Regions from separate parts of the Ochrobactrum sp. P6BSIII genome, predicted to be linked through region 2. Evidence: riboswitches for the same ligand, from Rfam matches in the RefSeq annotation. Region 2 holds a riboswitch; the other holds the start of a gene.
What was found. A riboswitch is a leader RNA that binds a small molecule or an ion and turns the genes downstream of it on or off. The one in region 2 is predicted to bind cobalamin.

Region 1 (4,194 bases), on a different contig from region 2:
GCGACTTGCGGTTGGCGATATCGTCTTCCGTACCGACGCCGAGGCCGAGCAGCACATCTGCGCCAAGCTTGCCGAAACTTGCAGGCACCATGTTGACGCGGCGCGAGGAACGCTCGGCAACGTCAGCCTTCACACTGTCGAGGCTCGACGCGTCAATCAGGTCGGCCTTGTTGAGCACGATCAGGTCGGCTGCATGAATCTGGTCTTCAAACAGTTCTTCAAGCGGGCTTTCATGATCAAGCGATTCATCGGCAGCGCGCTGCGCATCCACCTTGTCATGATCGTCTGCAAAACGGCCTTCGGCTACAGCGGCGGCATCGATAACCGTCACCACGCCATCGACCGTGACCTGCGTCTTGATCTCCGGCCAGTTGAAGGCGGCGACCAGCGGCTGCGGCAATGCAAGGCCGGACGTCTCGATGACGATGTGATCCGGACGGTCCGCGCGGTCGAGCAGCTTAGTCATGGTCGGGATGAAATCATCGGCAACGGTGCAGCAAATGCAGCCATTGTTGAGTTCGATCACGTCTTCCTCGCGGCAAGTCTCGATGCCGCAACCTTTCAGAATGCCGCCATCGACACCAAGATCACCAAATTCATTGATGATCAGCGCAATGCGCTTGCCATTGGCATTTTCGAGCAGATTACGGATCATCGTGGTCTTGCCCGATCCGAGAAAGCCGGTGATCACGGTAGCCGGTATCTTTTGACCCTGCATAAAATTATCCCTTCATCTTGAGCGGCAAACCTGCCGCCATGAAATAAACTTCGTCTGCCGCCGCAGCGATGGCTTGATGCAGAAAACCTGCATGATCACGAAATTCCCGCGCCATGCGGTTTTCCGGCACGATGCCGAGCCCCACTTCGTTGGACACAAAAACCACCGGCCCGCGGAGGGCCGGAAGCGCGGCGACCAGATCGCGCGATTCCGCGGCGATATCGCGCTCGGCCATCATGAGATTGGTGACCCAAAGGGTCAGGCAGTCAACCAGCACGAATTTCGATGATTGTGCCTGTTGCAGAAGTGCGCTCTTCAAATCGAGCGGCTCTTCTACGGTCTGCCATTGCGTACCGCGCCGGTCGCGATGCACCGCAATACGGCTTTCCATTTCTCCGTCGAAGGCGCGCCCCGTCGCCAGATAAACCGGCTGAAGCCCGGAGGCTTCAACCAGCTTTTCGGCATAGGACGACTTACCCGAACGGGCTCCGCCAAGAACAAAGGTTATTTTTCCGGGCAGAGCCACGCTATCAGCCTTCCAGTTCCGATGCGGCGTAATGCTGGATGAACCAGCCAAGCGCCAGACCGATCACCGCCCACATGAACAGGTTCGTCGCCAGCGAAGCGACCGCATATTGCGATGCGAGCAGCGACGGAATTGGCGATGCAATATCCTCTGGATGCGGCGCGCCATAGACATGCGGGGCAATAATGGCGACGAGGCCGAGCAATTTTGCCCAGATTTCGCCGCGCAGCACGATCAGATAGAGACCCACGCCGCTGAGTACGACCGTCGATATCCACCAGAGCTGGCGCTGGGCAAGATCAGCCGCAGGCATGGCCGGCAGTTCCGGCGACAGGCCGAGCGCTGGCATGAACGCCACCGCAAAGAAACCGGCCATGCCCCAGTAAAGGCCGTTCTGCACCGTGATTGGACGACCGAGCAGCAGCGCAATACCACCGAGCAGCAGGGCAAAACCAGAACCGGCAACGAGGTTGGCCAGGATCGTATTGCCAAGACGGCCAAACGGCAGTTCTGCCCCGGCTTCTTCTTCGGCTGGTGCGGCGGCTGCCGCATGATCATGGGCGGGGGCTTCGGCAGTGGCCTGTGCATGCGGCGCAGCTTCCGCCGGTCCATGACCCAGATCGTGGCTATGGCCGCCGCCAGCCTCTTCATAAACTTCCGCCTGCAGGATGAGCGGAACGGTCTTGAGATACATGGCAGGCGTCACGAGAAGCCCTGCCAGAAGGCCCGCAGCAAGCGTAGCCAAAAGATAACGGATCAACATTTTAGTCCCCCAACTGCAAAAAATCGCCGATAGCCACAGCCATCGGACGCAAAGCAGTGTCAGCTTCCTTGAAAAACACGTCTACGTTCATTCCCCACGCAAACCGGCGCGTAAACGCGGCTCGCAATGTCGATGCTAATGCATCAATGGCAGGGAAAGCCGTAAGAATGGCGGGTATCGTGCGCTGAATCGTGCAGCGTATCCGAATGCGCAAGGCCAACGCCGTAAACGAGAAAGGCGCCGAGGAGCAGGGAAACCACAGCCGTACCAAGGCGTGCAGCCAAAGGCAGAGATACAGTGGTGGAAACAGAATTATTTATACGTGCGGCCATGACAACCTCCGTGCAGGCAGCAGGGAAAAACCTCCCATGGGGCGCGGGTATAATACCCTTCTGCAACAGGCAGGTCTCCTGGCTCACGGGTCGTCGGAAATGTCACCGCCTTCCCGGAACTTTAAGTTCCAGTGGCTGCCGGTTACCCGGCCTGGCTTCATTCCTCTCCGCTCTACAGTCGCGGGGTCGGCTGCGATAAAGACGCCCGAATTGGGTCCGTCCTTCGCATTCCCTCTTGGTCCCACCGGATTCGTCCGGCGAAAACCTGTCACATGGTCGGACATTAGGCCTTTGCCACAGCACCGTCAATCGGGCCTGTGGGCATAGTTGTGGGCCAAAAGATGGGCGCGCATGCCGTGTCATATCAAAGAAAACAACGCGTCGATATCGAGACAGGCTTCCAGCCCCTCGGCCAATTCGTCGAGCGCCGTCTCGACGGTCAAACGATAATTGCCCGCGCCGCCTTCGACCCCCAGCGTGGCGAGAAATTGCTGCCGGAAACGATCCGCGCCGAAAACGCCGTGCAGATAAGTCCCCATAATCCGACCATTCGGAGAGACCGCGCCGTCATCATGATCCCCGATGCGTGCAAAAGGCCTGAACATATCCGCACCTGTCGTGCGGCCGATATGAATTTCATATCCTTCGAGTGGCGCATCATAGAGCAATGAACTCGCCTCGACATTGCGGACGACTTTTTCCGGCTCCATGATGGTTTCGATATCCAGCAGCCCCAGCCCTTCCGCTTCGCGCACCTGTCCTTCGATCCCGTGCGGATCGCGGATGCTGCGCCCCAGCATTTGAAAACCACCGCAGATACCGAGTACATGTCCGCCGCGCTTTACGTGCGCTGCCAGATCGCGATCCCATCCGTTTTCGCGAAACGCCAGCAGATCGGCAATGGTGGACTTCGTTCCGGGCAACACGACCAGCCCGGCATCGGGCGGAAGCGGCGTACCGGGCGGCACCATGACCACCTCTACAGCAGGTTCGACTTTCAGCGGGTCCAGATCGTCGAAATTGGCGATGCGCGGCAACATCGGAACCGCAACTTTCAGCGCCTTGTCGGCGCTGCGCACGGCACGCTCCAGAACCACCGAATCTTCGGCCGGCAATCTGGAAACAGCCTTGAGCCACGGAACAACACCGAAAGAAGGCCAACCGGTGAAGCGCCCTATCGCTTCCAGCCCGTCGTCGAACAGAGAAATGTCACCGCGAAACTTGTTGATGATGAAACCGCGCACCATGGCGCGATCTTCTTCCGGCAGGATTGTGTGCGTCCCTACCAGCGAGGCAATCACCCCGCCCCGATCAATATCACCGACCAGCACCACCGGCACATTTGCCCGTGTTGCGAAGCCCATATTGGCGATATCTCCGGCCCGAAGATTGATTTCCGCTGGCGAACCGGCCCCTTCTATCAGCACAAGGTCTGCACCTTCGCTGACGATGGCAAAGGATTCCATCACCGACGCCATCAGGTGCGGCTTTAGTTCCTGATAATAGCGTCCGCGCGCTTCGCCGCGCACCTGGCCCTGCACTACGATCTGGCTGCCCATATCCGTCTGGGGCTTCAGCAGAACAGGGTTCATATGCACCGATGATGGAATGCCGGACGCCAGCGCCTGTAGCCACTGGGCGCGACCGATTTCCCCACCGTCATCACTGACCGCAGCATTGTTCGACATGTTCTGAGGCTTGAACGGACGGACCTTCAATCCGCGATTGCGCGCCACGCGACAGAGCCCCGCGACAAGCACGCTCTTGCCGACATCAGACCCCGTTCCCTGAAACATAACTGCCCGTACCATCCGATCTGCGTAGCTGAAACATTAGGTCGTGGCAACGTGTTCAC
Region 2 (4,194 bases):
AGGAGAAAAGTAGGAACTTGACCACTACTATCGACCCGAAACATAACTAACAGGCGGGTCAATTCTCGGCGCAAATGCCGGGTCACTTCTCAGTACAAATCAACAGCGTAAGCCTCGGGTAAGGCGACTTGGAACGTTTTCATCACGCTGCCTTCTTAAATAGGTCGGCGCGCTGGCCATGCGTAATGGCGAGGCGAGAAAGTTCGACTTCGCGCGCCAGAAAGTCACGGTCTTTCAGGAGCGCCTCAATAGCCGCGTGCACATCTCCCCTGTGGTAGGCGAGTACCTGCTGAATTTCGTCTTCATAATTTTGCACAAGAGCGTTCATGGCTTCCTCCTGCTAATTTAGATGTTCTCATTTTGTTCTCATTGGAGTTCGTCGTCAAGACGCTAAATTGCCGTGCATGAACGTGCTACAAATCGTGCAATTTACTGTGTTACAAACTGTGCTACAATTTCGGGTTCGTAATTAAAATAAGATAATAAAAACAATAGTGTATGGAATAGTTTGATACCAACCGACCGTACCATTTCTCTCCCAGGCCATTTCACTAACACGTTGAGTTTACTGCGGGATTGGACAATCTCGCCGTGAAGCCGTTGTCGCTTGCGGTAAATTTGGCTAGATATGCGGCTTTGAAGGTTATTTTCAAGGACATCGCAATGGTCGGATGCTTGCCGCCGCTTATCCTGCTGATTTTAGGGGCTGGCATTGGTGCATTGATCGGCGGCAGCACTGATGCAGTTTATGGCGGTCTTGTGGGGTTGGCCATCGGGCTGGTCGTGATGGTGGTCCTTGTCTGGATATTGATGAAGGCCCGCAACCGATAGACTGCTTTCACTGACTGTTTTAGGCGTCCGCTGGGCGCGTTCTATGAGCCGGTTTCGGTTGCGCTTTTAGAAGATCAAAAAACATCGGCCAGAGCTAAGCTCTGGCCGATGTTTTGCATAATGGCGATAGCTTCAGGCTTTGCTGCCCTTAGCGGCCAGCAAGAATGCCAGCAATGATGCCCGTTGCGGTGGTGACCAGCAGGAACTGGTTGTCGACCTTCACCCAGCGCTGGCCCGGACCCGGACGGCGGAGGCCATAACGCTGATAATCACGGACTTCCGGATGACGGCGCCAATCATTGTAACGCTGGCCCTTGGACCAGTTCTGACGGCCATGATCGCGACGATCATTGCGGCCAAATTCCTTGCCGTGCGACGGGCGTGGCTTCTGCTCCATGCGATGCGGACCCGGCTTGCGCTGATAATCCTGCGCTTGTGCTGCCAGTGGCGCGCCGATGAAGGAAAGGGCTACGGCTGCAAGAATGACTTTTTTGAACATCATGTTCTCCTTTGCTGTTGGGTTGACACTATTGGGAGACGAATGAACGGAAGATGAATGGCAGCATTTTGAAACATTAAATAAAATCAATGTGATATTAACACTTTATTAACCATGGCTTTATGTGTGCCAAACGCGTCAGAACTCGATGGAAACACTTGACCGTTCCGGCATCGGAACGTAATAGTGTTACGACGGTTCCCCGACCGAGAGTGAAGGGGATTAATAGGGAACACGGTGAGGACGACCCGAAAAGGGACCGAGACCGTGGCTGCCCCCGCAACTGTAAGCGGATTGCTGTCCATCCTCGTGACGCTGACAGGCGTCATGCCACTGTGTTTGATCGGCGAAAGCTGAACGACACGGGAAGGCAGATGGAAGCGACCATCCGCAAGCCAGGAGACCTGCCGTCATAGGGCCTTGAGCCCACCATCATCCATTGTCACGGGCGGGGATGCCCGGAGCAGGAGCAGGTTATGACAGCACATCGCGCTGCAAGGCGCTTTTTTACATCGTCATTCATATCCCCGGATATCTCCGTTTGCTCACGGTGCCTTATCGCCGCTGCTTGCTGACGTGGCCACATCTTTCATCATTTCGGGGATTCTCATGACATTCCACGGCAAGACGTCGTTTCGCGCAGCGCTATGCGCTCTTTCATTGCTCGCAGTCGTGCCAGCACTTCAGGCTGCAGAAACGCACTATCCGCTGACACTGAAGAACTGTGGACGAGACGTCACATTCAAACAGGCCCCGACGCGCGCGGTGGCTGTCGGTCAAAGCAGCACGGAAATTCTGTACAGCCTCGGTCTTGGCGACAAAGTGGTGGGCACGGCGGTCTGGTTTGGCCCGGTGCTCAAGGGCTTTGAAGAGGTCAATGCCAAGGTCAAGCGGCTGGCAGATAATGATCCGAGCTTTGAAAGCGTTCTGGCGCAGAAGCCTGATATCGTGACAGCGGATTTCCAGTGGCATGTCGGACCGAACGGCATCGTCGCCAAGCCGGAACAATTCGAGGAACTGGGCATACCCGCCTATACGTCGCCTTCGGATTGCGTCGGCAAGGATAATTCCGGCGGAGGCGATGGCGTGCGCACGGCGGCCTTCACGATGGATGTCGTTTATCAGGAAATCGGCGAGCTGGCCGCGATCTTCAACGTGCAGGATCGTGGTGAAAAGCTGATTGCCGAGCTGAAGGGACGCGAAGAAGCGGCACGCAGCAAGATTGGCGCCAGCGGCGGTAAGCTCTCCGCTGCGGTCTGGTTCTCCAGCACGCAGATCGACGCCGATCCCTATATCGCCGGTAAGTTTGGCGCTCCGGCCTATATCCTGTCGGCGCTTGGCATCAAGAATGTGGTCAACAGCGAAGAAGAGTGGCCGACGGTCGGCTGGGAGACGATTGCAAAGTCCAACCCGTCGATGATCGTGGCTGCCAAGCTGGACCGTCGCCGTTATCCGGCGGACGATATTGCCGTGAAGCACAAGTTCCTCGAAAGCGATCCGGTGACAAGCCTGATGCCAGCCGTCAAGGGCGGTCATGTCTTCGACATAGATGCGCAGTCGATGAGCACATCGCTGCGGGTGATTGAGGGTATTGAAACGCTGGCCGCAGCCATCGCTGCTTCGGACCTCAACAAATGACAGCTTTGGTGGCCATAGGAAGGCTTCCTTTCAGCAACAAGGTGAGCGCCGGGGTTCTGGCGCTCATTCTGCTGCTTGCCGCCCTTTGGTTTGGTGCGGCGATTGGTGAAACCGCCATACCGCTCGATGTGGTGGCGAAGACCGTCGCAAACCGGCTGTGGCATGCAGGCTATGTGCTCGATCCCATCGATGAGGGGATCGTATGGAGCTATCGTCTCAGCCGCGCCGTGGTGGCGGCATGCTGCGGCGCGGCGCTGGCGCTTTCCGGCGTTGTGCTGCAATCTCTGCTGCGCAATTCGCTCGCAGATCCGTATATTCTGGGCATCTCCGCCGGGGCTTCGACCGGGGCCGTCAGCGTCGCCATTCTTGGCATCGGCGCTGGCGTTCTCACGCTTTCGCTCGGCGCATTCATCGGGGCGATACTCGCCTTCGTTCTGGTTTCACTGTTGGCGCTGAAAGCCGGGCGCGGCAACAGCGCCATTATTCTTGCCGGTATAGCCGGCTCGCAGCTTTTCAACGCGCTGACCTCGTTCATCGTGACAAAGGCGGCCAATGCCGAACAGGCGCGTGGTATCATGTTCTGGCTTCTCGGCAATCTCTCCGGCGTGCGCTGGCCCGATGTTACGCTGGCGCTGCCTGCCTGTCTGATTGGCCTGGTCGTCTGCCTGTGGCACGCCCGTGCGCTCGATGCTTTCACGTTTGGTGCGGAATCCGCCGCTTCGCTCGGTATTCCGGTGCGGCGCGTCTATGCGGTGCTGATTGGCGCCAGCGCCATGATGACGGCGGTGATGGTTTCCATCGTCGGGTCCATCGGCTTTATCGGTCTTGTCATTCCCCATGCGGCGCGGATGATTGTCGGCGTGCGGCATGGCGCATTATTGCCGGTTAGTGCGTTGATCGGTGCAATCTTCATGATCGCGGCTGATATCGTGTCGCGCATTATCGTGCCGGGACAGGTGCTGCCCATCGGGGTTGTGACAGCGCTGGTCGGCGCTCCGGCCTTTGCGCTGCTGCTCGGACAGAGGAGGGCGCGCGCATGATGCTGTCGGCGCACAATGTTTCCTGGATGGCGGGCGGCGCGGAAATCCTGAGCGGCGTCTCGCTTGAGGTGATTGAAGGCGAGTTTCTCGGCATTATCGGGCCGAATGGCTCCGGCAAGACGACGCTTCTGTCGCTGCTTTCAGGTCTGAAGCGTCCGCGCAGCGGTGCGGTGCAACTCGGCGAAA

Region 1: another riboswitch for cobalamin. It lies ahead of FHW00_RS06050 (CbtB domain-containing protein); the one in region 2 lies ahead of FHW00_RS02405 (ABC transporter substrate-binding protein).

Annotation. Positions count from the first base shown of each region.
Region 1 is NZ_JACGXB010000003.1:372,348-376,541, reverse strand. It holds gene cobW (cobalamin biosynthesis protein CobW) at 1-718, opposite strand, end outside; gene cobU (bifunctional adenosylcobinamide kinase/adenosylcobinamide-phosphate guanylyltransferase) at 723-1,244, opposite strand; gene FHW00_RS06055 (CbtA family protein) at 1,249-2,007, opposite strand; gene FHW00_RS06050 (CbtB domain-containing protein) at 2,151-2,339, opposite strand; cobalamin riboswitch at 2,391-2,623, opposite strand; gene FHW00_RS06045 (cobyric acid synthase) at 2,699-4,150, opposite strand.
Region 2 is NZ_JACGXB010000002.1:2-4,195, forward strand. It holds gene FHW00_RS02390 (CUE domain-containing protein) at 143-328, opposite strand; gene FHW00_RS02395 (hypothetical protein) at 577-831, shown strand; gene FHW00_RS02400 (RcnB family protein) at 980-1,330, opposite strand; cobalamin riboswitch at 1,509-1,756, shown strand; gene FHW00_RS02405 (ABC transporter substrate-binding protein) at 1,940-2,968, shown strand; gene FHW00_RS02410 (FecCD family ABC transporter permease) at 2,965-4,008, shown strand; gene FHW00_RS02415 (ABC transporter ATP-binding protein) at 4,005-4,194, shown strand, end outside.